DNA from 4 places in the Blastococcus sp. SYSU DS1024 genome. Region 3 is predicted to be linked to each of the others. Evidence: riboswitches for the same ligand, from Rfam matches in the RefSeq annotation. Region 3 holds a riboswitch; each other region holds the start of a gene.
The links. A riboswitch is a leader RNA that binds a small molecule or an ion and turns the genes downstream of it on or off. The one in region 3 is predicted to bind cyclic di-AMP.
Positions count from the first base shown of each region.

Region 1: linked by a shared signal. The riboswitch ahead of ACI79S_RS14745 (murein hydrolase activator EnvC family protein) and the one ahead of ACI79S_RS02390 (C40 family peptidase) in region 3 are both predicted to bind cyclic di-AMP.
Region 2: linked by a shared signal. The riboswitch ahead of ACI79S_RS06380 (hypothetical protein) and the one ahead of ACI79S_RS02390 (C40 family peptidase) in region 3 are both predicted to bind cyclic di-AMP.
Region 4: linked by a shared signal. The riboswitch ahead of ACI79S_RS14410 (C40 family peptidase) and the one ahead of ACI79S_RS02390 (C40 family peptidase) in region 3 are both predicted to bind cyclic di-AMP.

Region 1 covers NZ_JBJHAA010000016.1:17,820-25,430, forward strand. The annotation lists gene ACI79S_RS14720 (PGAP1-like alpha/beta domain-containing protein) at 1-1,292, shown strand, start outside; gene ACI79S_RS14725 (AEC family transporter) at 1,320-2,237, shown strand; gene ACI79S_RS14730 (SGNH/GDSL hydrolase family protein) at 2,269-2,931, shown strand; gene ACI79S_RS14735 (heparin lyase I family protein) at 3,005-4,282, opposite strand; tRNA gene ACI79S_RS14740 (tRNA-Ile) at 4,536-4,612, opposite strand; cyclic di-AMP (ydaO/yuaA leader) riboswitch at 4,786-4,928, shown strand; gene ACI79S_RS14745 (murein hydrolase activator EnvC family protein) at 4,939-6,162, shown strand; gene ACI79S_RS14750 (TVP38/TMEM64 family protein) at 6,269-6,778, shown strand; gene ACI79S_RS14755 (maleylpyruvate isomerase N-terminal domain-containing protein) at 6,775-7,611, opposite strand, start outside.
Region 2 covers NZ_JBJHAA010000005.1:41,671-49,281, reverse strand. The annotation lists gene ACI79S_RS06400 (protein adenylyltransferase SelO) at 1-884, shown strand, start outside; gene ACI79S_RS06395 (hypothetical protein) at 954-1,109, shown strand; gene ACI79S_RS06390 (protein kinase domain-containing protein) at 1,146-3,056, opposite strand; gene ACI79S_RS06385 (SDR family oxidoreductase) at 3,290-4,036, shown strand; gene ACI79S_RS06380 (hypothetical protein) at 4,059-4,940, opposite strand; cyclic di-AMP (ydaO/yuaA leader) riboswitch at 5,198-5,349, opposite strand; gene ACI79S_RS06375 (bifunctional 3'-5' exonuclease/DNA polymerase) at 5,502-7,166, opposite strand; gene ACI79S_RS06370 (DNA-directed RNA polymerase subunit alpha C-terminal domain-containing protein) at 7,179-7,611, opposite strand, start outside.
Region 3 covers NZ_JBJHAA010000002.1:157,500-165,110, forward strand. The annotation lists gene ACI79S_RS02370 (diguanylate cyclase domain-containing protein) at 1-690, shown strand, start outside; gene ACI79S_RS02375 (SMP-30/gluconolactonase/LRE family protein) at 811-1,707, opposite strand; gene ACI79S_RS02380 (Rieske 2Fe-2S domain-containing protein) at 1,818-2,741, shown strand; gene ACI79S_RS02385 (hemerythrin domain-containing protein) at 2,738-3,220, shown strand; gene ACI79S_RS02390 (C40 family peptidase) at 3,272-3,793, opposite strand; cyclic di-AMP (ydaO/yuaA leader) riboswitch at 3,808-3,964, opposite strand; gene ACI79S_RS02395 (helix-turn-helix domain-containing protein) at 4,250-4,924, opposite strand; gene ACI79S_RS02400 (carboxyl transferase domain-containing protein) at 5,196-7,611, shown strand, end outside.
Region 4 covers NZ_JBJHAA010000015.1:57,191-64,801, forward strand. The annotation lists gene ACI79S_RS14400 (glycosyltransferase family 4 protein) at 1-248, opposite strand, end outside; gene ACI79S_RS14405 (M48 family metallopeptidase) at 245-1,510, opposite strand; gene ACI79S_RS14410 (C40 family peptidase) at 2,201-3,280, opposite strand; cyclic di-AMP (ydaO/yuaA leader) riboswitch at 3,298-3,475, opposite strand; gene ACI79S_RS14415 (hypothetical protein) at 3,661-3,969, opposite strand; gene ACI79S_RS14420 (D-alanyl-D-alanine carboxypeptidase family protein) at 4,053-5,798, opposite strand; gene ACI79S_RS14425 (DEDD exonuclease domain-containing protein) at 5,997-7,611, shown strand, end outside.

The DNA of each region.
Region 1 (7,611 bases), on a different contig from region 3:
CCCGCACCAGCGCGGCGTGCCACCTGGTGCTGGCCGACCCCGACCTGCTGGCCTCCGCGCTCCTGGACCCCGCGGGCGTGGCGCGGGTCGGTGCCGCCCTGCTGGAGGCGCTGGACGGCCCGGGGGGGCTGAGCGCGCTCGCCGTGCGGTTTGCGGCGCGGGCGGTGGCGCTGGAGAACGCGGCCGTGGCGTACGAGGCGGCCGACCGTGCGCTCGCCGAGCTGGCCGACGACCTGGAGTGGACCGTCGGCTACCTGTGGCCGGTCACGGCGGGGGTCGTCGTCCTGGGCGCGGCCGGGAGGGCCGTCACCGACCCGACCGGCTCGGCCGTCGACGTCGCCGCGCTGCTCGCCGACCCCGAGCGCTGGCTGACCGGGCACCCGGGGCTGGTCGACGACGCGATGGGCGCGCTGCCCGGCGCGGCCACCATGGCCGGCGGGCTCGCGGGCGGTCCCACCGGCCGCTGGCTCGGCGGTGAGGACGTCGGCGCCGCGGCCCGCCGGCTCGGGCGGCTCTGGCCCGACGGGGCCCCGGTGGTCACGCGGCTGCCCGACGACGTCAGCGGTCCTGCGGTCGCACCGCCCCGCGGGATCGACGACCTGCTGGGCGCGCTCGAGATCCGTGCCGGGCGGTCCGGCCCGGCACGCGACACGATCGCCGTCCGGGTGCTCACCCGCGCCGACGGCAGCACCGCCTACGTCGTCGACATCCCGGGTACCGGCGTCTGGAACGCGCCGGCGGGCACGGTCCACCCGCGGACCCACGACCTCGGGACCAGCCTCCGGGTGCTCGGGGGCGACGCGACGACGCGCCAGGCGGCGATCGCCGAGGCGCTGCACCGGGCCGGGGCGGGCCCGTCGGACCCCGTGCTCCTGGTCGGGCACAGCCAGGGCGGCATGGTCGCCGCGCAGGCGGCCGCGGAGGCAGGCGGACCCGGCTTCGGGTTCGACGTGCGGGCCGTGGTCACCGTCGGCGCACCCGTCGCCCGCGTCGTCGTCCCGCCGGAGGTGCAGCTCCTCGCGCTGGAGAACCACCACGACCTCGTCCCGCAGCTGGACAGCCGCGCCAACGACGACAGCCCGAACGTCACCACCGTGACCTTCGCGGCGCAGTACGGCAGCGTCGCGGACAACCACGCCATCGGGACGGCGTACCGGTCCGCCGCCCGTGCGGTCGACGCCGGCGAGGACCCGTCGCTGGCCGCGTTCCGCGCCGGTGCCGCGCCCTTCCTCGTGCCGCCCGGTGAGCAGGCGTCGGTCGTCGCGCACGTCTACGAGATCGGCAGGAGATGACGCGGCCGCGCTGGCTAGTCTGCCGTGGTGCAGGGGGCGGCGGTGGTGCTGCCGGAGTTCTCCCTCATCGTCCTGGGGCTGGTGCTGCGCCGCTGGGCCTGGCGGTCCCCGGGGTTCTGGGCGGAGCTCGAGCGCCTCGTGTACTTCGTGCTGTTCCCGGCGCTGCTGTTCCGCACCACGCTCGCCGCCGACGTCGCCGCGGCCGGTACGGGGGCGGCCCTGCTGGCGGCGGTGGGGGGGATCGCGGTGGGCGCGCTGCTCGGCGCGCTCGTGCGCTGGTTCCCGGGCATCGACCGGGTGACCGCGGCCTCGGGATGGCAGACGGCGTTCCGCTTCAACTCCTTCCTGGCGCTGGCGCTCGTCGACGACCGCGGGCCGGCCGCGCTCGCGCTGATGGGCGTCCTGCTGGGCGTCACCGTCCCCGCGGTCAACGTCCTCGCGGTGATGGCCCTCGCGGGAGGCACCGCCGCGGCGAGCGGACGCGGCGCGCTCCTCGGCGTGCTCGGGGCCGTCGTGCGCAACCCGCTGATCGTGGCGACCGTCGCCGGGCTCGCCGGGAACGCCGCCGGCCTGGTGCTGCCGGAGCCGGTCGACGCCACGCTCGGCCGGATCGCCGCCGCGGCCGTGCCGATGGGGCTGCTGACGGTGGGCGCGGCGCTCCGGATCGGTGAGCTGGCCCGCCGGGAGTGGGCGCTCTCCGGCTACCTGGCGGCGGTCAAGCTGCTCGCGGTGCCCGCCGCGGCGCTGGGCCTCGTGGCGCTCCTGGGCATCGACGGCGACCAGCGGGCCGTCGTCCTCGCGTTCGCGGTCGTGCCGCCCGCCACGGCGTCCTACGTGCTGACCGCGCGCATGGGCGGCAACGGCGGGTTCGTCTCCGCGCACGTCTCCCTGGCGACGACGGCCGCGCTCGTGACCGTGCCGCTGTGGTTGCTCGTCGCGGGCTGACGGGGTGCGCGGTCCGATAGCGTCCTGCGGCATGTCGCGGCGGCGCACGATCGCGATCACCGGCGGGATCGTGGTGCTCGCCCTGGGCCTGTCGGTCCTGATCCCGGGCAGCCCGACGCGGGCCTTCGCCCGGGGCGCCGTGCACGCGGAGTGCGTCACGTGGGTGGGTGACGACGGGAACCGGTCGCTGGCGGTCTACGGGGACTCGATCAGCCGCGCGGACAGCGAGCCCCGGTTCGGCTTCCACGGCGGTCGCTCCTGGTACTCCTACCTCGTCTGCTCCGACGAGTTCACCGACGGCGCGAACGCGGCCGTGGCCGGCGAGACGGCGGCGGACGTCCTGGAGCGTCTGGAGGCCGACGAGCCGCGGGTGGACGTCCTGGTCGTCCAGGCCGGCACGAACGACCTCCGCCTCGGGGTGCCGACGAGGGAGACGGTGGCGAGCCTGCGCCGGGCGGTCCGGCTCGGGCAGGAGGTCGCGGGCACCGTGCTGCTGGCGACGGTGCAGCCGTGGACGGGCACGGACGCCACGGCGCTCAACGCCGCCGTCCGCCGGCTGGCGGAGGAGACGGGCGTCGAGCTGGTGGACTTCGCCGGCGTGCTGGGCGACCGCGACCTGACCCGGGACGGGGTCCACCCGACGGAGGCCGGCGCCCGGGCGCTCGCCGACCTGGTGGCGGAGGCGGTGACCTAGCCGCCGCCCGGGCAGCTCCGGGCGGTACGCCGCCCATGACGGTCGGGCTCGTCGAGCCGGCGAGCAGGGCGGATCAGTCCATCGCGTTCAGCGACGCGACGGACTCGCGCGTCGGGCCGAAGCCGATCGGGGCGTGCTGGAGGTAGTGCGTCCGGGACGTCCCGGCCGCCGAGTAGATGCCCTGCTTGATGTACACCGACTGCCCCTCGTACAGGTTGGCGACCTGTTCGGAGAGGACCTTCTCGCCCTGGTGCCAGACCTCGATGAGGCCCTTCGCCGGGTCGGGGGACCAGATGAAGCGGACCGTGTGGTCGTTCCAGGCGCCCTTGTCGATGGTGCCGAGGTTGAACGTCCGGACGTACTGCGCGTCGCCGGCGATGCGGCCTCCCGTGCCACCGCGGACGTCGACCATGAGGTTCTCGTCCACGTCCGACCAGAAGTGCACGTTGGGGTTGCCGGAGTTCACCGTCTGGTGCCACTGGGTGTAGATCAGGAACTGGCCGCGCTCGTCCCAGTCGAAGTCGGCCGGGAAGAACGTGGACCAGGCCCACCACTGCTCGTCGCCGGGCCGGACGTCGCCGGAGTCGGCGATCGAGTCGCGGACCTCGGAGCGCAGGGTGCCCTGCGTACCGTTCCAGCCGGTGTCGCCGGGTTGCACGGTGAAGAAGGCGGTGCGCTCGGAACCGGGGTACGGGTTGGCCGTGGTGGTGCCGTACTGGTCCGGCCGGAGGGCGTGGATCTCCGGCCAGGGAGCGGGTGCCAGCGTCGTGGCGTCGTAGCCCCAGACCCTCGTGGGCTGGACGGTGGGCAGCTCGGGCGCAGGGTCCGTCGCGAGCGGGGTCGTCGGCGTCGTCGGGGGCGTGGTGGGCTCCGTGGCAGGCGTCGGCGGCTCGCTGGTCGTGGCGGGCTCGGACGGAGGGGGCGTCGGGGCCGCCTCGGCCGGGGTGGTCGGCTCGGCCGGCTGGCCGCCGGGGTAGATCTGCACCGGCTCCGTCCGCTCACCCTGCACCTTGGCGTGGTCCCGCGGCACGACCACGAAGGCGTACCTCGGGGTGGACAGCGGCAGGCGCGGCGACGTCCAGGCGGTGGCGCTGGTGGAGCCCACGATGCGACCGGCGGCGCTGGAGGTGACGTCGATGACGAGGTAGTCGCGCGCCCCGGACACCCCCGACCAGTCCAGCGAAGCCCGCTGATCGACGGCCTTGCCGGTGAGATCGGCCGGGGCGAGCAGCACGGCGGCGGCCTGGGTCTGCGACGTGACGGGCCGAGGGGCCTCCAGGACGGCAGCGGTGAGTCCGGCGCCGCCGATCAGGGTCAGCGCCGCCAGGACGGCCAGGTTGCGCGTGTTCATGGCGACGGCGGTTGCACGTTGTGTCACTGCTCGATTACGACACGTCGGGAAGGCGGCGGTGCAGAGGCGCGCCGGTCGCTCTCGTCGTGGACCTGCTGCCGCACCTCCGGCCCGGGGCAGGGCCGGCCGCGGCACCGGAGTGGCGCGCCACCGGCGCCGACGTGCGCTCCGTGCCCACGCCCGACCGGAGCGGTGTCCTTGCTCACGCGGGCAGCGCGGCGCGAGCGCCGGGCAGGACGCCGCGGCCCGGAAGTGGTGGGGCGGGTGGGGCTCGAACCCACGACCCAGGGATTATGAGTCCCATGCTCTGACCAGCTGAGCTACCGCCCCGGACCCGCCAGCCTGCCAGACGGCGCCGCGGCGCCGCAGTCACGCCCTGGGGTCGGTGGGACGAACCGACAAGGTCCGTTACCCCCCTGTGACATTCGGGCGATCCGCTTGTACCGTCTCTCGCGGCCCACCCGATCCCGCTCCCGAAACCCGGGGGCTCGGGCGGGCCCCGCCGAACTCTGCGGCCTCACCGCCGCGGGGACCGGGGACCCACGTTTTCTGGGGTGAATCCCGTCTGCGCCACCACGGGCAGACAGGTAGGGCATGTTCCGGCCCGAACCCGTCAGCTGACCTGGTAGGCGGATCGAGGAACGGAGACCGTCGCCTTGGCGACCTCGCACCACCTGCGCAACCACGTCCCGGCCGCGCCCGCGCGCCGGACCCTCCGCCGCACCCGTCTGGCGGCCACCGCCGCCACCGCGCTGCTGGCGCTCGCCGTGCTCGGGACGCCGACCGCGGCGGCCGCGCCCGGCGACGCGCGCAGCGAGCACGACCGCGTCGAGGCGGAGGTCGCCGGCATCGAGCAGCGCGTCCGCGACGCCGAGGAGCGCCTGCAGCAGCTGACCCTGCGGGCGGAGGAGGCCAGCGGCGCCGTGCTCGCCGCGCAGGCCGAGCTCGACCGCGCCCGCGAGCACGCCGACGCCATCGCCGCCGAGCTCGCCGCCGTCCGGGAGGCCGTGGCGAGCACCCAGGGCGAGGTCGCCGCCATCGGCCGGGAGGCCTACATGGGCAGCGACCAGTCGATGAAGCAGTTGGAGATGGTCCTGCACGCCGAAGGCCCGGGGGAGCTCCTCCAGCAGGCCGCGACGCTCGACCTCCTCGGCGAGGACCGCGCGCAGGTGCTCGAGGACCTGCGGGTGGCCGAGGCCCGCGAGGCCCGGCTCGACCAGGAGGCGAAGACCGCCGTCGCCGAGCGGGATGCCGCCGCGCGCAAGGCGCAGGGCATGCAGGCGGAGGTCGACGCCCTCCTCGCCGCCGCGCAGGCCGACTTCGACGCGCTCACCGCCGAGAAGGCGGCGCTGGACGAGCAGCTGCGCGAGGCGGAGATCCGCATGCTCAGCCTCCGCGGCACGGCCGATCCCGTCGCCGCCTGGTCCGAGCAGCAGGCCACCGAGCAGGCGGCCGTCGCGGCTCCGGTGACCGGGGGTGCCGGCCAGCTCACCCAGGGGCGGGTCACCTCCTGCTACGGCAGCCGGTGGGGCACCCAGCACCTCGGCGTGGACATCGCCGCACCGATCGGCACCCCGATCTTCACGCCGGAGCCCGGGGTCGTGCTGCAGGCCGGCCCGGCCAGCGGCTTCGGTCTCGCCGTCGCCATCCAGCACCACGACGGGGCCATCACCGTCTACGGCCACGTGAACCAGTTCTTCGTCTCGCCGGGCCAGGTCGTCAGCGGTGGGCAGCAGATCGCCGAGGTGGGCAACCGGGGGCAGTCCACCGGCCCGCACCTGCACTTCGAGGTGCACTACGGCGGCCTGTACGCCAACCGCTCCAACCCGGTGCCGTGGCTGGCGCAGCGTGGCATCACCCTCGGCGGCAGCTGCGGCTGAGCCTGCCGGTGCGCTCGTTCCGGGAAACCGGACCGGGCGGACGGCGGGTGCCTCGATCCGGCTGCGTGCCGCCGTCCTGGGAGCGCTCCTGGTCGCCGGCGGTGTCGTGGCCGTGCGGCTCGACCTGCCGTCCGGGGAGCAGCTGCGCACCCTGCTCGACGGCGGCGGCGCGGAGGTCTGGGTGCTGCTGGTCGTAGCGCTGGCGGTGGCGCTGCTGGCGCCCGTCCCGCGCTCGGTCCTGTCGGCGCTGGCCGGCGCGGTCCTCGGGTTCGGTCCGGGCCTGGCGGTCGCGCTCTCCGGCGGCCTGCTGGGGGCGGCTGCCGCCTTCGGGCTGAGCCGCACGCTGGGCCGCCCGGCCGCCGAGCGGCTCGCCGGCCCACGGCTCCGCCGCGCCGATCGGCTGGTCGCCGGACGCGGCTTCCTGTGGGTGCTCGGCGGCCGGCTGGTCCCGGTGGCGCCGTTCGTGGTGGTCAGCTACGGGGCGGGCCTGGCCGGGGTCCGGTTCGGGCACTTCCTCGCGGCCACCGCCGTCGGGCTGGTGCCCAGCACGGTGCTCCAGGTGGGTGCCGGCGCGTCCACCGGCGTGCTCGTCTCCTGGCTCGGGGGAGCGGGCTAACCCCGGCCGAAGAGCCGCCCCAGCATCCCGCCGGCCCCGCCGACGGTACGGGCGGCCAGCTGGAGGATCGGTCCGCCCGGGATGCCCGGCACCTGCTGCACGATGGGCGCCAGCTGGAGGAGCCCCGCCACGTCGTGCACCGCGAGCCGGCGACGGGCGACCGCCGGTACCGGGTTGACCCGGCCGGCCGCGGCGTCGAGCAGGAGGTCGGCGGCGGCCTCGACGGCCGGGCCCTCGACGACCCCGGCCGGTACCCGGCGCACCTGCCACCCGTCGCCGTCCGCGGTGAACCCCCAGCCGCCGTCGGGTGTCACGAGGCTGACGCGGCCCGCGATGCCGGAGGAGGCGGCCAGCGCACCGGTCACGTCGGTCAGCGCCGCGAGCCCCGACTGCAGCACCGGGGCGTGCGGCGGCGGCGCACCGCAGGACACCAGGTCCAGCCCGTGGACGGCGAGCTCGTAGGCCTGCCCGAGGACGACGCTGAGCAGCGGCAGCCGGCCGACGACCGAGACCGCTGGTGCGGTGTCGAGCTCCACCGGCTCGTCGGCCAGGTAGCGGGCGGTCGCCTCGCGGTTGCGGCGCAGGGCGGCCAGCACCTCGGCGCGGGAGGCGCCGCGGTGAGCGGCGGTCACCCGCGCGTTCACCGCGTCCGGGTCGGGAGGCGTGCCGGAGCCGCCGGTCCGGGCGGAGGCGATGAGGTCGGGCAGCGCGGTGTGGTCGTCCCAGCAGCCCAGGTGCACGCAGATCTCGTGTGCCCGCCACCCGGGCAGCCGGGACCGGCGGTCGAGGTCCACCGACTCCGCCTGCGCGAGGAAGGCGTCCCACGCGTCCAG
Region 2 (7,611 bases), on a different contig from region 3:
TCCTCGGCGACGTCGAGCTGCTGCGCCGCCTCGCCGACCACGCCATCGCCCGCCACCACCCGGCGGCCGCCGGTGCCGACCACCCCCACCTCGCCCTTTTCGACGCGGTGGTCGCCGCCCAGGCCGAGCTGGTCGCCCGGTGGATGCTGGTCGGCTTCGTGCACGGCGTGATGAACACCGACAACACGACCATCTCGGGCGAGACCATCGACTACGGCCCGTGCGCCTTCCTCGACGCCTACGACCCGGCCACGGTCTACAGCTCCATCGACCACAGCGGGCGCTACGCCTACGGCAACCAGCCCGCGGCCGCCCAGTGGAACCTCGCCCGCCTGGCCGAGGCGCTCCTCCCGTTGCTGTCCGACGACCAGGAGCAGGCCGTCGCCCTCGCCGTCGAGTCGCTGGGCCGCTTCGCCCCGCGGTACGAGGCCGCCTGGACCGCCGGGATGCGCGCGAAGCTGGGCCTGCCCGACGGCGTCGAGGACGCCCTCGTGCGGCAGGTGGCCGAGGAGCTGCTGACCCTGCTCGCCCGGGACCACGTCGACCTCACGGCGTTCTTCCGCGGGCTGGGGTCGGCGGCGCGGGGGGACGTCGAGCGCGTCCGACTGCTCTTCCTCGACCTCGCCGGCATCGACGACTGGCTGGGGCGCTGGCGGGCGCTCGCCCCCGACGCCACGACCATGGACGGCGTCAACCCGGCGTACATCCCGCGCAACCACCTCGTCGAGGAGGCCCTGGACGCGGCGACCGGCGGGGATCTGGCACCGCTGGAGCGGCTCCTGTCCGTGGTGACCGCCCCCTTCGACGAGCGCCCGGGACTGGAGCGCTACGCCGCGCCCGCCCCGCAGGACTTCGGCGCCTACCGCACCTTCTGCGGGACCTGAGCCGCAGGACCTGAGCCCCGGCACCGCTCGCGGCGGGTTCGTCCCGGCCGCACCGGGTAGTCGCGATCCGTGCCACGAGAGATGGACCCCCGGGACCCGGACACCCTGTACGCCGAGGGGCCGGTGGCCCCCGAGCCCCCCGAGGACGACGTCCCCGACACCTCTCCCCTGCGCGACTCCGGCGGCACCGGTCCCGGGCCGGACGACCTCGACCGGCTGCTCTGACGGCCGGCTGCCCGGTCGGTGCCGGGCGACGCCGGGTCAGATGCGGGCGGCGGGCGCCACCTCGTCGTCGTCCCGCTCCGGCGCGTCGTCGTCCTCCTCCGGAGCGTCGGTCTGCTCACCGGCGTCGTCGTCGTCCTCCGGGGCGGCGGTCTGCTCACCGGCGTCCTCGTCGTCCTCCTCCGGGGCGGCGGTCTGCTCACCGTCGTCGCCGTCGTCCTCCGGCGGAGTGGTCGGCTCGGTCGTGCCGCCGTCACCCTCCGGCGGAGTGGTCGGCTCGGTCGTGCCGCCGTCACCCTCCGGCGGGCTGGTCGGCTCGGTCGTGCCGCCGTCACCCTCCGGCGGGCTGGTCGGCTCGGTCGTGCCGCCGTCACCCTCCGGCGGGCTGGTCGGCTCGGTCGTGCCGCCGCCACCCTCGGGCGGTGTGCTCGGCCCGGCGATGACCTCTCCGTTCCGCGGCGGGGTGCTCGGCTCGGGGGCGTCCCCGCCTGGTGACGTCGCGCCCCTCGCCGGACCCGTGCTCTCCTCTGCCGGGCCGCGGGATGCCGGGGCGCTCCGCACCGGTTCCTCGGCGACCGTCACCTCCGGGGCGGGCGCCACGGGCTCGGGGCGCCCCACCGGGATGGCGCCCCCACCGGTCGACGGCGGCAGCTCCGGCTCCGTCACACCTGGCCGGACCGCGACGCCGAGACGCACCTGGTCACCGGGGAGCAGCATGCCGGCGGCCGGCTCGAGGCGGGTCACCGTCCCCGGGGCCTGCTCCGCCGTCACGTCCTCCTCCTGCCGCACCGTCAGCCCCAGCGCGCCGAGCTCCGCGGCCACCTCGGCGGCCGGGCGGCCGAGGTACTCCTCGACGGCCAGCACGACACCCGCGGCTGCCGACGGGGTCGAGACGGCGCCGGCGGACCGGCCGGCGCCCGCGTCCGGATCCGGGATGACCCACAGGGCGCCGCCCCCGAGCAGGAGGAACGCCGCCAGCGGCGTCGCGACGGCCAGGGCCGGGCGACGGCCGGCCCGCCCCGGCGCCGCCCGGGTGCCCCGGGACGACGGGCGCGCCGCCCGCACCGGGCGCGTGACCAGCGGCCTTCGACGCGGCGCCGTCCCCGCCGGTCGGAGGATCGCCTCCTCGACGGCCGACAGGAAGGCGCCGCCGTCCCGCGGGCGCTGCGCCGGGTCCTTGACCAGGGCGGCGTCGATCAGGGCGCGCACGCCGGACGGCAGCGCGGCGGGGAGAGGTTCGGGGTGCTCCTGCACCTGTTTGAGCGCGACCGTGACCGGGTTGTCGCCGTCGAAGGCCGCGTGGCCGGTCAGGGACTCGTAGCCGACCAGGCCGAGGGCGTAGACGTCGCTGGCAGGGCTGACGTGCTCACCCCGCGCCTGCTCGGGCGACATGTACTGAGCGGTGCCGACGACCTGCCCGGTGCCCGTGATCGGCGCGCTCCCCGCCGACCACGAGATCCCGAAGTCGGTCAGCTTCACCGTGCCGTCCGGGCCGAGCAGGATGTTGGCCGGCTTGACGTCACGGTGGACCACGCCGGCGCGATGGGCCTCGGCCAGCCCGGCCGCCGCCTGCCGCAGCAGCGAGAGCGCGGCGGCGGTGTCCAGCGACCCCACCTCGGCCAGCCGGGCCGACAGCGGGGGGCCCTCCACGAGCTCCATCACCAGGTAGGCGAGCCGCTCGCCGGTGTCCTCGGCGGTGGTCTCCCCGTAGTCGAGGACCGCGGCGATGTTGGGGTGGCTCAGCGCCGCCGCGTGCCGGGCCTCGGAGCGGAAGCGGGCCACGAACACCGGGTCGTCGGCGTACTCGCTGCGCAGCACCTTGACCGCCACGGACCGGTGGAGCTGCAGGTCGCGCGCCCGCCACACCTCGCCCATCCCGCCGACGGCGATGAGTTCCTGCAGCTGGTAGCGGCCGTCCAGGCACCGTCGACTGGTTCCGGCCGTCGTCACTCCCGAATCCCCTCGTGTCGGTGCCGCGTGGTCGCGCCCGCGCGTCCCGTGCTCGTGCGTCCTCCCGGTGTGCCCGTCCGGAGGCCCGCTGAACCCCGATGGAGCCCACGAGGTGGAACCCGGTGGGTGCCACCGGGCGCCGGCGGTGCCGGTCACGCTCCCCCTGCGGGGCTCTCGTACCGTGCGTGCCGGCCGGCCGCAGGGGCTCGCCGCACCGATCGACAGGAGCACCCATGAGCACCGGCGTCGTCCTCATCACCGGCGCGAGTTCCGGCCTCGGCGAGGAGATGGCCCGGCAGTTCGCCGCCCGCGGCCACGACCTGGCGCTCTGCGCCCGGCGCACCGATCGGCTGGACGCCCTCGCCGCGGAGATCCGGTCGGCCACCGGCCGGCGGGTGGAGACCGCGGCGCTCGACGTCACCGACGCCGACGCCGTGCCCAGGGTCTTCGCCGCGTTCGCCGCGGCGTTCGGGGCGATCGACCGGGTGGTGGTGAACGCCGGCCTGGGCAAGGGCGCCCCCCTGGGCACCGGACGGGCCGACGCCAACCGCGAGACCGCGATGACGAACTTCGTCGGCGCGCTGGCGCAGTCGGAGGCGGCGCTGGAGATCTTCCGCCGCCAGGGCCGCGGTCACCTCGTGCTGATCTCCTCGATGTCGGCGCTGCGCGGCATGCGCCGGTCGATGACCACCTACGCCGCCACCAAGGCCGGGGTCGCGTCCCTCGCCGAGGGGCTGCGGGCGGAGCGGGTCCCCGGCCTGGACGTGTCGGTGATCTACCCGGGCTACATCCGGTCGGAGATGAACCAGCACGTGCAGCAGCGGACCCGGTTCATGGTGGACACCCCGACCGGCGTCCGCGCCATGGTGGCCGCCATCGAGGCCCGGCGGACCACGGCCTACGTGCCCGCGTGGCCCTGGGTGCCGCTCGGGCTGGCCATGCGGGTGCTGCCGCTGTCCGTGGTCCGCCGGCTCACCTAGGAACCGCCGCGGGACGGCGTGGTCAGTTGTAGTTCACGTGCACGTGGTCGAAGTGGTTGGCCGTCGCGCTGCCCCGGTTCTCCATGGCCTGCCACGACCCGCCCGCGGACGAGAGCATCCGCTGCTGCCAGATCAGGTAGTCCACGCCCAGCTCGGCCCAGTGGGCGCGGTGGTAGGCGACGATCGCGTCCCCGAGGGCGGCGTCGGACATCACCATGTAGTCCAGCGCGAGGCCCGAGGGGTGCCCGCCCGGGTCGGCGGCGCTGGCCCGGGTGCCGCCGAGGGTGATCCCCGCGGCGCCGGGGACGTTGCTGATCACGGCGTCCGCCGCGGTCTGGACCTGCGGCTTGACGCTGCCGGCGGTGTTGGAGATCCGGGCGACCGCCGTCGCCGCCACGGAGGCGGCGGCGGTCGCGGCGGCCCGGGCCTGCTGCTGCGTGGGCGTCGCCGCGGCGGGCGCTGCGGCCGCCTGCTCCGCGGCCGCGGCCTCCTCCGCCGCCTTCGCCTCGGCCGCCTCGGCCTCGGCGCGGGCGGCGGCCTCCGCCTCGGCCTGCTGCCGGTCGAGCTCGGCCTGGTCGGCCGCGGCCTGGGCCTCCTGGGCCGCGATCTGCTCGGCCTCGCGGCTGCTGCGGCTGGCCGCCAGGTCCTGCAACGGGGCGAGGTCCTCGGCGACGTCGACCGGCCCGGAACGCGAGGTCAGCCCCAGCTCCTGGGCGACGCTCACCGACTGCGGGGTGCCGGCCTCGGCCTGGGCGCCCGGGTCCACGCCGACGAGGGTGTTGACCAGGAGGGCGCCGGCGGCGGCCACCCCGAGGTAGAGCGCGGGACGGCGGAGGCCCGAGGGCGGGCGACGGCGGAGGGCGAGCGGGCCACGACGGCCCGAGGTGGTGGTGCGGGGATCCATGGGTGCGGGTGCTCCGGGGGTGCGGCGGGGTCGGCCGGGCGAGGCGGACCGCGAGGGATGCGGGCTGCGGACCGGCGCCGGGTCGCGGGGCCACCGGGCACCGGCGGCTCGGCCGGTGCGGTTCATCGGTGGCGGTGGGCGACCGGCGGGACGCCGGGTGCGCGTGCGGTCAGGTCCGGGGACGCCCCTGGAGGCGGCGGTGCCGGCGGGCGCGTGGTGGTGCGGCAGTGCAGGGGCGCGCCATGCGGCGGCTCTCCGTTTCTTCCGTCGTGCCGCCTACCGGGTTAGCTGACGGATTCGGGCTCAGAAGTTGCCCTACCCGCACCAGGACGTGCCCGGCGCGCGATTCACCCCAGAACTTCGGTGGGTCCCCGGCTCACCCCGAAGGGCAACTCGGCGGCGCCCGGCAGACCTCCCCGGATGGGGAGAGAACGATCGGTCGGGCTCCGCCACGGTAACCGTCGTTATGCAGTCGTGACAATGCGGAAGCGGCCACTTCCGCAGATCGTGACGCGTGTCGCGGCAGCTCGCCGGCCCCTTCGGTGGTGTAGGGCGGGCCGTTCAGCCCGCGTCGGCCCAGGACCGGACGACGGCGACGTCGAGCGGGAAGTCCACCGGGAAGGCGCCGAACAGCAGCCGCCCGGCCGTGGTGGCCGCGGCGCGCACCGCCTCGGCCACGGCGTCGGCCAGGTGCTCGGGGGTGTGCACGACGACCTCGTCGTGCAGGAAGAAGGCCAGGTGCGCCCGGGTCTCCAGCGGCCCGTCGCCGCCCAGCCGCCAGAGCCGGTTGCGGAGGTCGGCCAGCCAGCACATCGCCCACTCCGCTCCGGTGCCCTGGACGACGAAGTTGCGGGTGAACCGGCCCCAGGCGCGGCGGGCGCGGTCGCGGTCCTCCCGGGACCCGGCCTGATCCGCGGCCTCGCCGAGCCCGTCCGCCCGCTGCGCCCACGCCCCGGTGGGCGACGGCGACCCCCGGCCCAGCAGGGTGTGCACCACCTCGCCGCGCTCGCCGGCCCGGGCGGACTCCTCGACCAGGCCGATGGCGCGCGGGTAGCGGCGGGCGAGCCGGGGCATCATGCGACCGCTCTCCCCGCGCGTGCCGCCGTACATGGCGCCGAGGATGCCCAGCTTCGCCTCCGTCCGGGTCGCCACTGCACCACCGGCGACCATGCCCGCGTAGAGGTCCGAGGCCCGCGCCGCCTCGGCCATCGCGGTGTCCGCGCTCATCCCGGCGAGCACCCGGGGCTCCAGCTGGGCCACGTCGGCGACGACGAACCGCCAGCCGTCGTCCGCGACCGCCGCGGGGCGGATGAGCGTGGGCACCGAGAGCGCACCCCCGCCGTGGGACGCCCACCGACCCGTGACCACCCCGCCCGGCAGGAAGGCCGAGCGGAACCGCCCCGCCTGCACCCAGGTCTCCAGCCAGCTCCAGCCGTTCGCCGTGAGCAGCCGCATCAGCTTCTTGTACTCGAGCAGCGGGGGGACGCACGGGTGGTCGAGCTGCTCGAGGGTCCACGAGCGGGTGTCGGCCACCGGGAGACCGGCCTGCTGGAGGGCCCGCAGCAGCTCGGCCGGCGAATCGGGGTTGAGCGACGGGGTGCCCAGCGCCGCGCGGATCTCGCCCAGCAGCCGCTCGAGCACCGCGGGGCGCCCACCGCTTCCCGGGCGCGGGCCGAGCAGGTCGGTGAGCAGGCGCTCGTGCACGTCCGCCCGCCACGGCAGGCCGGTGTGCGTCATCTCGGCGGCCACCAGGGCGCCGGCGGACTCCGCCGCGAGCAGCAGCGCGAGCCGGTCGCCGTGCGGGGAGGCGGCCAGGGCCGCCTGCTGGCGCCGCTGCTCGGCCACCGGGTCGAGCAGGTCGGCCGGGTCGGCCAGCGGGAAGAGGGCGGACTCCGGCGGCGGGCCGGGCTGCAGCGCGTCCCACCCGTGGGTGTCGTCCCCCGTGAGCAGCTCCTGGGCCGCGAACGGGGACCGTCGCAGGATCGCGTGCCCGAGCCGCAGGTCGGTGCAGCGCTCGACGCGGACCCCCGCCGCCAGCAGCGCGGGGTACCAGCGGGTGGTGTCGTCCCACACCCAGCGGACGGGTGCGGCAGCGGCCTCCCGCTGCGCCACGACGGCGGGCAGTCCCCCGGCCGGGACGCGAGTGACCGACCCCGTCGACCCGTCGTCGGCGAGCTCGGTGATCTCCACCGCGGACTCCCGGCGGCGGAGCAGGACCCGCTGCACGTGCGGTCGGCCCTACCGGGCGGACGGGCCGCCCCGGCCGAGCAACCGGTGCAGGCAGCGCGCCGGGGCACCGAGGACGGCCCGGGCCACGTGCACGCCCAGCCGCAGCAGGTCGGCGTAGTCGGGCGGGCGGACGGTGGCACCCGCCCCGGCCCGGCCGGGTGACGGCCGGTCGGCGGCCGGCCCCCGGGCCTCGTCGACCGGCGGGGCCGGCGCCTGGGCCTCGGTGAGGAGCAGGTCGACCGCCGACCGGCGTCGCGGGCCCCGGAGCGAGTCGAACGACGGGATGGCCGGCGCCACCGGACCGTCGTCCTCGGACGGCTCGTCACCGCCCGGCCGCCCACCGGTCGGCCGGCTGCCCACCGCCGCGCCGGCGCCCGGCAGCTCGGCCGGCGGCTCCGGGACGACGGCGCGGATCGCCGCGACCAGGCCCGGTCCGAGGCCG
Region 3 (7,611 bases):
GATGCGCACCTGTTCTTCACCGGGCGCCAGGCGTGGGCGCACCAGGCTCTCGCGGTAGCCGCCGTCACCGCGTCCCTGCAGGTCTCCTGGGGTGTGCCGCTGGCCACCGCGTTGGGCCTGGACGTCGTGCTCGTCGGCCTCGGCGTGGTCATCCGCCGGCTGGTCATCCGCGCCTCGGGCGCCAGCCGCGACCCGCTGACCGGGCTGCGCAACCGGCGCGGCTTCGACGAGGCGCTCGACGAGCTGCTGTCGGAGGCCGGTCGCACGCGTGAGCCGCTGTCGGCGGCGCTGCTCGACGTCGACCACTTCAAGTCGGTCAACGACACCTTCGGCCACGAGGCCGGGGACCGCGTGCTGTGCCGGGTCGCCGACGTCTGGCGGGCGCAGCTCCCGCCCGGGGCGGTGCTCGCCCGGCACGGGGGCGACGAGTTCTCGCTGCTGCTGCCCGGCGTCCGCGCCACGGCGGCGCTCGCCCTCGTGCGGCGGGTCTGCGCGCTGCACCCCGACATCTCGCTCTCCTGCGGGGTGGCCGGCTACTCGTTCGGCGAGAGCGCGTCCCAGCTCATGCGCAGCGCCGACCGCGCCCTCTACGACGCGAAGGTCCTCGGCCGCGGCCGGGTCGAGCTCTTCGAGGGCACGGGGCCGGCGGTCGACGGCGCGACCAGACGCGGGACACCGTCGGGCTGGTGAGCCGCGGCGCTGGGTCGTCCTGGCTCACCAGCGCCGTCCTCCCTCACCGCAGCGCGTCCTTCCTCACCGTCTGCCGTGAGGGAGGACGCTCGATGATCAGCTCACCTGATCGTGGCGAGGTCACGGCAGGCCGGCGTGCGGGACGGCGACCTGCGTCGACACCAGCACCGCCTCGCGCACCGGTGCCCGCGTGTGCTCGTAGAAGTCCGGCGCGCAGCACAGCAGCAGCGTGCGGCCGTCGTCCCCGCCCAGGGCGCAGGCGTAGACGCCCATGCCGTCCGGCGCGGCGATCTCCTCGACGATCGCGCCACCGGCCGCCACCCGGACGACCCGGCCGTTCAGCCCGTCGGCGACCCAGACGTGGCCCTCGGCGTCGAGCGTGCAGCCGTCGGGGGCGACCACGACCTGCCCGATCAGCTCCTCCACCGAGCCGCCCACCGGCAGCGGACCCAGCTCCGCCCACACCCGCCGGCCGCCCAGCGAGCCGTCGGCGGCGATGTCGAAGGCGGTGAAGCGGTTGCCCCACGTCTCGCCCACGACGAGCGTCCCGTCCGGGGTGATGACCGAGCCGTTCGGGAAGCGCAGGTCCTCGGCGACGACGGTCACCGTGCCGTCCGGGTCGACCCGCTTGAGCGACGCCGGGGCGGGCGCGCCACCACCCATGAGGTCGAAGCCGAAGTCGCCGACGAACGCCCGGCCGGCGGTGTCGACCACCATGTCGTTGAGGTGCCCGCCGCAGACCGCGGAGAGGTCGGCGTGCGTGGACACCTCGCCGTCGGCGACCCGGAGCAGCCGGTGGTCCTTCATGGACACGACGAGCAGCGAGCCGTCGGGCAGCCAGCCCAGCCCCGAGGGCTGGTTCTTCACCTCGAGGACGACGGTCTCCGCGCCACCGGGCGCGACCCGGCTGACGGTGCGCCGGTAGAAGTCCGAGACCCACCACTGCCCGTCGCGCCACCGCGGCCCCTCGAAGTAGGAGCCGCCCTCCAGCACCGTCCGGAACGCTCGCGTCGCCATGGGACCGGACGCTACGACGCCGCGGCCTGGCGCACGAGCCGGTCGGTACCCGGTTTCACCGACCCCCACCTGGGCAGACGCCAGGAATGCGTCGACGGATCGTGCGGGGGATGTTCGAGCGGACCCTGAGGGCGGTCGAGCGCTGGGAGGTCCTCGACGCGCCGAGCTACCCGGTGGAGCACGGCATCTCGCTGACCTTCCTGCTCGCCGGGCGCTACGCCCGACCCCTGCAGGACCTGCTGCACGGTGTCTGGCTCGGCCACCCCCTGCACCCCGCCCTGGTCACCGTGCCGATCGGGTCGTGGACGGCGGCCCTCGTGCTCGACGCCCTCGACGCCACGGGCCGCGGTGGGCCGGGCTCGGGGCCGGCGGCCCGCACCGCGGTGCGGGTCGGCGTCGCCGGCGCGGTCGCCTCGGCGGCCACCGGGTTCACCGACTGGCAGCACGCCCACGACCAGGCCCGCCGCGTCGGGCTGGTGCACGCCGGGCTGAACAGCACGGCCCTCGCGCTCTACACCTGGTCGCTGGCCGACCGGGCCCGCGGCCGGGCCGCCCGCGCCCGCGTCACCGCCGCCGCGGGCTACGCGGTCACCGTCGCCAGCGGCTGGCTCGGCGGCGCGCTCGCCTACCGGCACGGGATGGGCACCGACCACGCCGTCCGCAGCTACGAACCGCGGCGCTTCGTCGACGCCGCGGCCCTGGCCGAACTGCCCGAGGGCGAGCCGGTGCCGGTGGACGTCGACGGCATGCCCGTCGTGCTCGTCGCCACCGACGGTGCCGTGCACGCCGTCGGTGGCCGCTGCCCCCACCAGGCCGGGCCGCTCGGCGAGGGCTGGTTGCACCGCGGCGAGCTGGTCTGCCCATGGCACGGGTCGCGGTTCGACCTGGCCACCGGTGAGCCCGCACAAGGCCCCTCGACCGCACCGCTGCCCTGCTTCGACACGCGCGTCCGCGACGGCCGGGTCGAGGTGCGCCGCCGCGCCGACTGGCGCACGCCCACCGCCGTCACCGCGATCCAGGAGGCATCCCGATGAAGGCCGACGAGGTCCTGACCGCCCACCACGACGTGCTGCGCGGGCTGCTGCGCGACCTGGCGGAGACGACCGACGAGCAGACCGGGCGGCGGGAGGAGCTGCGCGACCGCCTGCTGCGCGAGCTGGAGATCCACACCCAGATCGAGGACGAGCTGTTCTACCCCGCGGTCCGCGACGTCTCGCCGCTGCTCTCCCTCGCCCACGCCGAGCACCGGCAGATCGACGACCAGCTGGCCACCGTCATGCGCACGGCACCCGACGACCCCGAGTTCGTCCCCGAGGTGCGCATGCTGGAGAAGACGCTGCGCCACCACACGATGGAGGAGGAGCAGCGGATGTTCCCCCAGGCGCACGCCCTGGGGGAGGCGCGGCTCGAGCAGCTCGGTGAGCAGCTGCGCGCACGGCAGCAGGAGCTGGCGGAGTCCGGCGGGATGCGGCTGATCGTGCGGCTCAAGCGGGCGACGCTGCGCCTGGTGTGAGCGCCCCGATGCCCCGGCCGACGCGGCCGGGGCACCGGGGAGAGCGCCGGATCAGACGACGCGGCGCGCGGTGTTGTAGCCCCACATCGAGTCCACCGGCACGACCGACACCGGGTTGCCGAAGGTGGAGGAGTGCACCATCAGCCCGTCGCCGATGTACATGCCGACGTGGCCGACCGGGTCGTAGAAGAAGATCAGGTCGCCGGGCTGCAGGTGGGCCCGGTCCACGTAGACCCCCGCGGTCGACTGCGCCCGCGACGTGCGCGGCAGCTCCACGCCGGCCGCCTGGTAGGCCGACCAGGTCAGGCCGGAGCAGTCGTAGCCGCCGGGGCCGGTGCCGCCCCAGACGTAGGGCTTGCCCTGCTGGGCCAGGGCCGTGTCGACGGCGAGCTGTGCGGCGTGCGTGGGCGCGACGACGGAGGTGGTGACGACGGTGCCCGTCCCCGTCGTGCCACCGTCACCGGTGGAGGCGGCGGCGGTGAACGGGGTGAGGGCGATGCCCGCTCCGGTGAAGAGGGCGAGCGCCGCACCGCGGACGGAGCGGCGGGTGGTGGACGTGCGAGTGGTCGTCATGGACGACGGTTCTCCTGTTCTCCATCGACCGCCTACCGGGTTAGCTGACGGGTTCGGGCGGGGAACTCGCCCGGCACGACCGGCTCGCGGCCGCGCTTCACCCCAGTGCTGCGGTGGGTCCCCGGTCCGGGCAGCGGTCGGATCCGATGCCCGGTTCGGCGGTGCCGGGCGGGTGTCACCGGGAGCGGCGACGACGGGGAGCCCGTCCGGACCGCGACGACGCTAGGTCGGTCACGGAGAGGTCACAAAGCGGCCGACACGCGTGGATCCGGCCGCGGAACGGCGTCCGGGCGGACGGCTGCGGTCCGCGACTCGCGAGCCGACCACGGGCTATCCGCCGGCCGCGGGCGGGCCGCCTCGGCACCTCGTGACCCACTGTCATCAACCTCTTACTTCTCCGGCCGACGGCGTTGCTGGACCCTCCGTGCTCGTCCACGCAGCGTTCCGTAGCCGCGGTCAGCTGATGTCGCAGCCGCACGGGCAGTTTGCGGCGTGGACGGGCTGGCCCTCCCCGCCGTCCATCTCGTCGCACTCCGGTGGGCAGGTGCACGCCCAGCCGTCGTCGCACGCCTCGACCTCGCCGGCCGCGACGCGTCGCCGCAGCTCCTCCCGCCGGCGTTGCACTTCCTCCCACCGACGTCGCGCGGCGGCCGCTCGTCGCGCTGCCGCGCGCTCCTCCGGCGCATCGCCGGGCTGAGGGACGAGGTGGTCGTCAGGGCGATCGCGGGTGCGGTCGGCGGCGTCCTCCTCGGGCCGGCGGCGGTCGAAGGTGTACGTCGGCTGCCGGAGCCGAGGCTGGTGCTCCCACCGCCACGCACGCTCCTCGCTCAGCATCGTGTCGAGGTGGGCGGGAAATCGCCGACCGGCCCCGTCGCGGACGGTGCCGGCGGCCATGCCTGCGACCGGTCGGCCTTCGTCGTCGAGCAGACCGAGCCGGAGTCCGCCCAGGCGCGCGGCGGCGGCGACCAGCCGGGCGTCCATGCCGGTGGTTCCCGACTCCACGGCGGCGACGGTGGACTTGGAGACGCCGAGCCGGGCCGCCAGCTCCCGTTGCGACAGCTCGGCGCGGCGGCGGATCCGCCGGAGCAGGCCGCACAGGTCGAACTCCCCTGGAACATGGTCGTCGGGCACCCGCCGAGCGTGTGCGCTGCAGCCGGCCGGGAGCGAGCCCTGGTGCCCATCTGTGGACAGTCACTCTCTGCCCACACCCGCTGGGCAGAGAGGGAGCGTGCGCAGGACATGTCCCGATCCGCCTAGCGCTCTGCCCAGCCCGGCTGGGCAGAGAGTGACTGTCCCCGGGGTACCTGTGGCGGGTTGGCCGCCGAGCCGCGCACGGGGCGGTGTGCCCGACCGTGGTGACCGGGGCCACAGCGCCGTCCGGGACGCGTGCGAGCATCGCCGGGTGGCCCGCCTGCTGATCGCCAACCGTGGCGAGATCGCCGTCCGCATCGCCCGCGCCGCCGCCGCCGAGGGGATGACCTCGGTCGCCGTCGCCGCCGCCGACGAGCCGCACGCCCCGCACCTCGCCGCCGCCGACGAGGTCCACCTCCTCCCCGGCAGCGGCCCGGCCGCCTACCTCGACGCCGCCGCGGTCGTGCGGGCGGCCGTGGACACCGGCTGCACGCTGATCCACCCCGGCTACGGCTTCCTCTCCGAGAGCCCGGCGCTGCCCCGGGCGTGCGCCGGCAGCGAGGCGCCGGCCGTGGTGGGCCCCGGCGCCGGCGTCCTGGAGACGCTCGGCGACAAGGTGCTCGCCCGCGCGGCCGCCGAGTCCGCCGGCGTGCCGGTCCCGCGCGGCACCGGCGACGCCGCCACCCCGCAGGAGGTCGCCGACCTGCTCGGCGCGGCCGGCGCGGTGATGCTCAAGGCGCGGTTCGGCGGGGGCGGGCGGGCCACCCGCGTCCTGCGCCGGGGTGACGACGTCGCGGCCGCCGTCGCCGCGGTGTCCGGCGAGGCCCGCGTCGCGTTCGGCGCCGAGGCGCTGCTGGCCGAGGAGCTGGTCGAGGACGCCCGGCACGTCGAGGTGCAGGTGCTCGGCGACGCCGGCGCGGACGTCGTCGTCCTCGGTGACCGCGACTGCTCCCTGCAGCGCAACCGGCAGAAGGTCGTCGAGATCGCCCCGGCGCCGGACCTGCCGGATGCCGTCCGCGCCCGGCTGCACGACGCCGCGGCGGCGCTCGCCCGGCACGTCGGCCTGCGCGGGCTGGCCACCGTCGAGTTCCTCGTGCCCGCCGGGGCGCCCGAGCGGTTCGTCTTCCTGGAGTGCAACCCGCGGCTGCAGGTGGAGCACACCGTCACCGAGGAGACGCTCGGCCTGGACCTGGTGCGGATGCAGCTGCGGGTCGCCGCCGGCGCCACCCTCGCCGACCTGGGGCTGGCCGACGGCGCGCCGCGTCCGGTGGGCACCGCCGTCCAGGCGCGCGTCGTCGCCGAGACGCTCACCGCCGACGGCGCCGTCGTCCCCTCCGCCGGCACGATCACCGCCCTGGCGCTCCCCGGTGGCCCGGGCGTGCGGGTCGACACCGCCGCCCGCCCCGGCGCCGAGCAGAGCCCGCGCTACGACCCGCTGCTGGCCAAGGTGGTGGTGCACGAGCGGCAGGGCGCGCTCGCCGACGCGCTGCGCCACCTGCACCGGGCGCTCGGCGAGGTGCAGGTCGCCGGCGTCCCGACCAACACCGACTTCCTCCGCGCCCTGCTCGCGCACCCGGGCGTCGCGCGCGCCACCACCACCTTCGTCGACGACCACCTCGCCGAGCTGGCCGGCACCGCCGCGCCCGCGCCCGAGGAGGGGGAGGGGCTGCGCGCTCCGGTACCCGGCACGGTCGTCGCCGTCGCGGCGGCCGAGGGCAGCACGGTGGAGCCCGGGGGAGCGGTGGTCGTGCTCGAGGCGATGAAGATGGAGCACGTCGTCGCGCTGCCGGCCGGCGGCACCGTGCGCCGGGTCGCGGTGCGGGTCGGCGACACCGTGCGGCAGGGGCAGCTGCTCGCCGACGTCGCGCACGCCGACGGCGAGGCCGCGGCCGACGCGGCGGCGGTCGACCTGGACGCCGACCGCCCCGACCTCGCCGAGGTCCGCCGCCGGCACGAGCAGGGGCTGGACGAGCACCGCGCCGAGGCCGTGGCACGCAGGCACGCGCAGGGCCGGCGCACGGCGCGGGAGAACCTCGCCGACCTCGTCGACGAGGGCAGCTTCCTGGAGTACGGGCCGCTGGTCTTCGCCGCGCAGGAGCGCCGCCGCAGCCGCGAGGAGCTGCAGGAGAAGACCCCGGCCGACGGCGTCGTCGGTGGCCTCGCCGACATCGGCGGGCACCCGGCCGTCGTCGTCTCCTACGACTACACCGTGCTCGCCGGCACCCAGGGCATGCGCGGCCACCTCAAGAAGGACCGGCTGTTCGAGCTCGCGGAGAAGCGGCGGCTGCCCGTCGTCCTCTTCGCCGAGGGCGGCGGCGGGCGGCCCGGCGACGTCGACCACCCGGTCGTCTCCGCGCTCGACACGGCGGCCTTCACCCTGTTCGGCCGGCTCTCCGGTCTGGTGCCGACGGTCGGCATCGCCAGCGGCCGCTGCTTCGCCGGCAACGCCGCGCTGCTGGGCACCTGCGACGTCGTCATCGCCACCGAGGACGCGAACATCGGCATGGGCGGCCCGGCGATGATCGAGGGCGGCGGGCTCGGCGTCGTCGCCCCCGAGGAGATCGGGCCGATCGACGTCCAGCACGCCAACGGCGTCGTCGACATCCGGGTGGCCGACGACGCGGCCGCCGTCGCGGCGGCCCGGCAGTACCTCTCCTACTTCCAGGGGCCGGTCGCCGGCTGGACCG
Region 4 (7,611 bases), on a different contig from region 3:
TCGCAGCCGTACCGCTCCACCAGCTCCACCGCCGCGCGGGCGGTCGCCCGCGTCGGGAGGAGCATCCCGGTCGGCCGGCGCACCACGGGATAGGGCAGCGACCGGTCGTGCTCGGCCGAGCCCGGTGCGTCCGACGCCAGCACGACCAGCGAGTCCGGTGGCCGCCGCTCCAGCAGCGCGGCCACGAACGTCTGGATGCCTCCTTGCCGGGGCGGGAAGTCGTTCGTGACGACCAGCGTCCGGCTCACGGCCCCTCCAGGCGCGCCCAGTCCTCGGCCATCGCGATGCGCTGCGCGGTCGTGGGGTGGCTGCCGAAGAACCAGTGCCAGGCCGCCGGCGGATCCGGATCGCTGAGGTTGGCCCTGGCGAGCCGCTGCTGCATGGCGATGAATGCCTCCGGATCGCGGGTGAGGTCGAGGGTGTGCAGGTCCGCGCGGGCCTCGATCTGGCGCGACACCAGGTTCTGCACCGGCGTGGACAGCAGGCCGCCCACGGCGACCAGGAACAGCAGCAGGGGGACCACGCGGGGGTCGCCGGCCGACGGCGCCCCCGAGCGGCGCAGCAGGGGCGTCCAGGTCAGCAGCCAGCCCAGCAGCGCGGTCGCCGCACCCGCGCCCAGCGCGCCCATGAGCGTGCCGGTCAGGACGTCGTCGGCGGCCACGTGCCCCAGCTCGTGCGCCGCGATCGACTCGATCTCCGCATCGGGCAGCCGGCCGAGGACGGTGTCGTAGACGACGATCCGCCGGGTCGAGCCGAACCCGGAGACGTAGGCGTTCAACGCCGTCGTCCGCCGGGAGGCGTCGGAGACCAGCACGTCCTGGACCGGGGTGCCGTTCTCCTCCGCGAGGGCGAGCAGGTCGCTGCGCAGTTCGCCCGCCGGCAGCGGCTCGAAGGTGTTGAACGCCGGCTCGATGACCACCGGGTAGAGGAACGAGCCGACGACGACGAAGCCGGCCGCTGCCGCCCCGCCCCAGGCCCACCAGGTGCGCGGCGCGCGACGGACCAGCCACAGGAAGGCCAGCACCACGACGACGGTCAGCGCCGCGCTGATGGCCAGCGAGACGGCGACGTCGCGCAGCCAGAGCCCCCAGCCACGGGTGGACAGGCCGTAGCGCGTGCGCACGGCCTCCGCGTAGGCGGAGATCGGCAGGGTCACCACGCGTCCCAGGAGGAGCAGGACCGGCACGCCCAGCAGCACCTGCACGACCCACCGGTCGCCCCACCGCGCCCCCACCGCACGCATCAGGCGGGCCCCCAGCGGGGTGAGCCCGAGCACCGCCGAGACCGCCAGCCCGAGGACCAGGGAGAGCAGCGACGCGGGCCGCAGGGCGGCGGCGAAGGCCTCCGCGCGCTCGATCGTCGCGGGATCCAGGCCCGCGGTGGGGTCGGGCTCGGTGCGTCCTCCGGGCGGCTCGGGCAGCACGTCCCACGGGGTGCGGACGACGATGACGACGACGACGGCGATCCCGAGCAGGGCCGCGGCCACCAGGGCGGCCCGGCGAACGCTCACCCCGCCGATCCTAGGCGGGCGGCTCCCCGCGCCCTCCCCGCCGGCTCCGCTCCTCCCCCGGGCCGCGGCACGCGGGCACCGGGCTCCCGTTCGAACCCGGCCACCGCGCGCGACACCGACGCCTGGGAGGTGCCCAGCAGGTCAGCGGCGCCGGTGAAGGCCCCGCGTCGACGACCGCGACGTGCGAATCCGGCCTGGTCCTCCCCGGCCCCTCCAGCGACCACTTGTGCCGTCGCCGCCGGGGGGCTGTCGTCGGTCGTCCCCTGCGCCGCCGACCGCACCACCCTGCGGTTCGTGCCCCCGCGCTTCCTCGGCGTCTTCACGAGCACCCATCCGGTGCTGGCCGCCCTCGTCGGCATCCTGCTGCTCGACCAGGGGGCTCCGGGCGCACGCGAAGATCGCGCCAGGACGCTCCCCCGGGCCTGCCCGAGGTCGTCGGACGGCGCCCTCGGTCACCGGACCGCCCAGGACCGCCGAGGGCCGGCGATCCCTGTCGGGATCACCGGCCCTCGGTCACCAGCCTGGAACCGTCAGCCGGCGATGTCACCAGCCGGCCTCCGCGCCCCGGTCCGCTCCTCGCTCGTCCCTCGCTGCGATGCTCCCGGAGCTGTCAGCCGGCGATGTCACCAGCCGGCCTCCGCGCCCCGGTCCGCTCCTCGCTCGTCCCTCGCTGCGATGCTCCCGGAGCTGTCAGCCGGCGATGCGACGGGCGCTGTTGTAGCTCCCCATCGAGTCCACGCTCGCCACCTTCACCGGCTGGCCGGACGTGGAGGCGTGCACCATCTGGCCGTTGCCGATGTACATGCCCACGTGGCTCACCGGGCTGTAGAAGAACAGCAGGTCGCCCGGCTGCAGCTCGCCGCGGGAGACGGGCCTACCCATCTGGCTCTGCGACCGGCTGGAGTGCGGGAGCGTCACCCCGGCCGCGGCGTAGGCGTACGACGTCAGCCCCGAGCAGTCGAAGGCGTTCGGCCCGCCGGCACCCCACACGTACGGGTCGCCGAGCTGGGCGAGCGCGGTGTTCACCGCCACCTGGGCGGCCGTGCTCGGCGCGATGACGCTGCCGGTGGGCGCCGGGAGACCGGCGCCACCGTGGGCCTGTGCCACCTGCGCCTGCTGCGGCGCGGTGAGCGCCTCGTACCGGCGCTGGTAGTCGGCGATCTTCGCCTCGAGCTCCTCCTGCTGGCCGGCGATCCGCTCCACCGCCCGCCGGGCGTCCGCCGCGGCCTTCTCGGCGGCGTCGCGGGCCTGCTCCGCGTCCTCGGCCGCCCGCGACACCTCGGTGAGCACCTCGCTGGTGTGCCCGGCGATGACGTCGAGGGTGCCCAGCTGGTCGACCAGCTGGTCGGCCGAGTTGCTGGTCAGCAGGACGTCGAGCTGCGACATGCCGCTGCCCGTGTAGACGCTGCGGGCCAGCCGGCGCATGTGCCCGTCGAGGGAACCGAGCCGGGCCTCCGCCTCCGCGACCGCCTCGCTCGCGGCCTGCGCGTCGCGCTGGTGGCCCTCGAGGACGACGCGCGCCTCGTTGAGCTGCTCGGAGACGACCTCCAGCTCGTGGCTGGCCTCGGCCACCTGGGCGGCGACCTCGTCGGCGGTGCCGGGAACCGCCGACGCGGTACCCGGGAGGACGGTGACGGTCAGGGCCGCGACGGCGCTGACCAGGAGCCCCGAACGGAGCGGTCCGAAGCGGCGGGCGCTGGCAGAGCTGCACCGGCCGGCGGTGTGGAGTTGTTCGGGGGCGTGCGTCAGTAGTGCGTGAGGGGTCGCCACGTGCGGCGGCTCTCCGTTTCTTCCGCTGCAACCGCCGACCGAGTTAGCTGACGGGTTCGGGCTGGGAAGACTGGCCCTATCCCCCGCGCACCGGCGAGCCGACGGCGGGAGAACTCACCCCAGAGTGCGGTGGGTCCCCGGTACACCTCGGGCGCCAGTGGTGCACGCCACGCGGTGATTAGGCGGTGTCCGGTCGAGGCCATCCATCGATGGATGACGACCACCCGGCCGAACGGAGGGAACCCTACGACCGTGATGCGCCTGTGACAAACGGGAACAGGTGAGACGTGTGCGACGGCCACGTGCCCCGCGATGGCGCGTCTACCTGGGCATTCACCCGATCGGGTGTACACCCGTCCCTCGCCACGGGCGGGCGGGGATCAACCGGTACGCCGTCCCGACCGCTCCCCGCCGTGCCCGTCGGGATGCCGCAGCGGGGGAACCAGGCCGCCCTCGGCCAGCGCGCGCACGGCGCGGCGTTCCACCTCGTCGAACTCCACCACCACGCCCGGCGGCGGGACGACGACGTCCTCGGCGGCCGTGGCCGGCCCGCCACGCGGCCGCCCGGTCATCGGCACGACGACCGGGTCGACCCCCTGCCACCCGGGCGGGGCCCCCAGCAGCACGGTCACGACGCAGTCGGCGCAACCGGTCCCCCGGGCGGTGCAGGTGTCGCAATCGATGAGCATCGCTTCTTCTCCTCCGTGAGTTGCTGCGCACGGTAGGAAGGGCCACCGACATTTCCGCCGGGCCACCGTCGGCCCGCGCCGGGTCAGCTGCCCGCGTACTCCCAGTGCCACGGCTCCTCGCGCCCGTTGCCCGGGTCGGCCCACGTGGGGTGCAGGAAGCCGAAGCGCCCGGCGTTGGCCACCATCCAGGCGTACTGCCGGGTGCCGAACGTCTGGACGCCGCCGCACAGGTCCACCGCCAGGCCCCAGCCGTGGTTGCTGGTGCCGGGCACCGCGGCCAGGGCCGGCTTCTCCCCGTACAGCCGCACCTGGCCGGCGTAGGTCCGGTAGGAGTCGGTGAGGCACAGCGGGCTCCCGAAGGCGGTCGCGTAGGCCGCCGACATGGCCCGGTAGGCGGCGGCCGCATCGCAGCGCAGCGCGTGCCCGCCGACGCCGAGCGGGCACATCGCGCTGGGCGGGATGAGGCCGTTCGGGTAGCCGCCCCACGCGCGGGCGCCGTCGTAGCTGGGTGGGTAGACGGTGTTGCCGCACTCGGTCCGCAGCGTCCCCGCGGCCGGCGCCGGGACGGCGACGGGGGGCCGCTGGCCGAGGACCGGGCGGCCGATCGCCAGCACCTGGTCGCCCGGCAGCGTCCGCACCACGACCGCGCCGGCCCGGGCGTCGGCGGTCAGCATGGTCCGCGGGTCCAGGGCGATGCCCACGTGCCCGAGGCCCGCCTCCGGCGAGCCCAGGAAGACCAGGTCACCGGGGAGGACGTCGGCGGGGGCCACGGATACGGCGCTCGCGAACAGCTCCTCCTGCGTCGCGGGCAGCTGGACACCGGCCCGGCCGTAGGCCACCTGGACCAGTGACCCGCAGTCCCAGGACTCCGGCCCCGCCGTCCCGGGCGCGTACGGCTGCCCCAGGGCCTCCATCGCGCCGCTGACGGCGGTCAGGGTCTCGGCGGGCAGGACCAGGAGCGAGCTCGGCCGCCCGGGCAGCTGGGCCACCCCGCGCTGCGCGCCACCCGCGGCTGCGGCCACCGGAGCGAGGCGGTCGGGGAGGCTGCGCTCGGGTTCCCGCAGCGCGGCGGCGGGCACGTCGCCGAGGCCGGCGGTCCGGAGCTGGTCGACGTAGGCCCGCCAGCTGGCCGCCGTCTGCTCGTTCACCGACACCTGCTCCCCCTGGAGCGCCGCCAGCTGCCGGTCGACGACGGCCAGCGTGTCGTGGAGCTCCGTGGTCACCGCATCGGCGGCCGCCTCCAGCGCGGCCACCCGCGCGGCCACCTCGTCCGCCCGCTCCTGGGCCACGCCGAGCGCGGCCTGGGCGCGCTGCTGCTGGTCCAGGGCGCTGCGCCGGTGGCTCTCCGCGACGCCGATGAGGTGGGCGAGGTGCGCGTCGACGGCGTCGAGGAAGCCCATGCCGGCGAGGACCTCCCCCGGGTCGCCACCGGTGAGCAGGAGCGTCAGGGGGGTGAGGGCGCCACCGTCCCGGTAGACCGCAGCGGCGTAACCGGCGACCTCGCGCTGGTGCCCGGCCAGCACGCCCCGGGCGTCCTCGAGCACCGCCCTCGCCTCGTCCACCGACCGCTGCGCCTCGGCCAGCGCCTCGCGCGCGGCGACGACCTGCCCCTGGCGCGCCCGGAGGTCCTCCTGCACCTCGGCGGCCCGCCGTTGCAGCCGGTCCAGGTCGCGGCTGTCCAGCACGCCGGAGGTGCCACCCGGCTGGTCGCTGGGCGCGGCGGCCACCGGCCCGGCGGGCAGCAGCACCGCCAGGCACGCCGCCAGCGCCGCGGCCACCGCGCATCGCCGGGCCCGGGCGGGCGGGCGCCACCTGGAGCGCGCGGGCATCACCGACCACCTCTGCGTGCGGGCCGGTCGCACCGGACGCGATGGCCACTGGCAGGCATGGTGTCCCGATCGGGGCCGGAACGCCAGGTTCCGCCCGGTGCAGGCAGCCCCGGACCCCCCGGTCAGGGGAGGCCGGTGCGCGACCGGCCCCGGCGCGCGTCCCCGGGAGTGTCACCCCCCCGACCTAGCGTCCGCTCCGTGGCACCCTCCCCCGCACCGCTGCACCCCCAGCAGGTCTCCATCGAGGAGGTCGGGACACCGCTGGCGCAGGTGACGTTCGTCGTCGTGGACCTGGAGACCACCGGCGGGTCCCCGAAGGACAGCGCCATCACCGAGATCGGGGCCGTGCGCGTCCGCGGCGGGCAGGTGCTCGGCGAGTTCCAGACCCTCGTCGACCCCGGCCACGAGATCCCGCCCTACATCAGCGTGCTGACCGGGATCACCTCGACGATGGTCGCCACGGCCCCGCGGATCGGCGCCGTGCTCCCGACCTTCCTCGAGTTCGCCCGCGGCGCCGTCCTCGTCGCCCACAACGCCCCGTTCGACCTCGGGTTCCTCAAGGCGGCGTGCGTCGAGAACGGCCTGGTGTGGCCCACGGTGGCGTCCGTCGACACCGCCGTGCTCGCCCGGCGGCTGCTCAGCCGGGACGAGGTGCCCAACTGCAAGCTCGCCACTCTTGCCCCGTACTTCTCCGCCACGACCTCGCCCACGCACCGGGCCCTGGACGACGCGCGGGCCACGGTGGACGTGCTGCACGGCCTCTTCGAGCGGCTCGGCCCCCTCGGCGTCACCACTCTCGAGGAGCTGACCGGGCTGACCCGGCAGGTGGATCCGGAGCGACGGCGGAAGCGGCACCTGGCCGACGGGGTGCCCAGCGGTCCCGGCGTCTACCTGTTCCGCGGCCCCGGGGACGAACCGCTCTACGTGGGCACCTCCAACGATCTCCGCAGCCGGGTCCGCAGCTACTTCACCTCGGGCGAGCAGCGCAGCCGCATCACGGAGATGGTCGGGCTCGCCCAGCGGGTGGAGCCGATCCCGTGCGCGCACGCGCTCGAGGCGGCGGTCCGCGAACTGCGGCTCATCGCCCGGCACAAGCCGCGCTACAACCGCCGGTCCCGCTTCCCCGAGCGGGCGCTGTGGGTCCGGCTCACCGAGGAGCCCTTCCCCCGGCTGTCGGTGGTGCGCCGGGTCCGCCCCGACGCCGGCGTGTTCCTCGGGCCGTTCCCCGACCGCCGCGCCGCGGACGCCGCCGTGGCCGCCGTCCACGAGGTGCTGCCGCTGCGGCAGTGCACCGCCCGGCTCTCCCCCCGCACGCCGGTCAACGCCTGCGCGCTGGCCGACATGGGGCGGTGCGGCGCCCCCTGCACCGGCGCGCAGTCGGTTCCCGAGTACGCCGGCGTGGCGGCGGTCTTCGCCGCCGCGGTGGGCCACGACCCCCGTCCCCTGCTCGCCCCGCTGCTGGACCGGGTGGAGCGGCTGGCCGCCGAGGAGCGCTACGAGGACGCCGCCGTGCTGCGCGACCGGGTCGCCGTGCTGGTCCGGGCCCTCCGCCGTCGGCAACGGCTCGAGTCGCTGGCCGCCGTGCCCGAGCTGGTGCTGGCCCGCCCCGACGGCCAGGGCGGGTGGCAGCTGTCCGTCGTCCGGCTGGGGCGCCTCGCCGCAGCCGGGAACGCCCCGCGTGGCACCACCGTCCGGAGCGTGCTGCCGGGCCTGCTCGCGACCGCGGAGACCGTCCCGGGCGCGGACGACCCGACGTCGGTCGACGAGACCGAACTCGTCCTCCGCTGGCTGGAGAAGCCCGGCACCCGGTTGG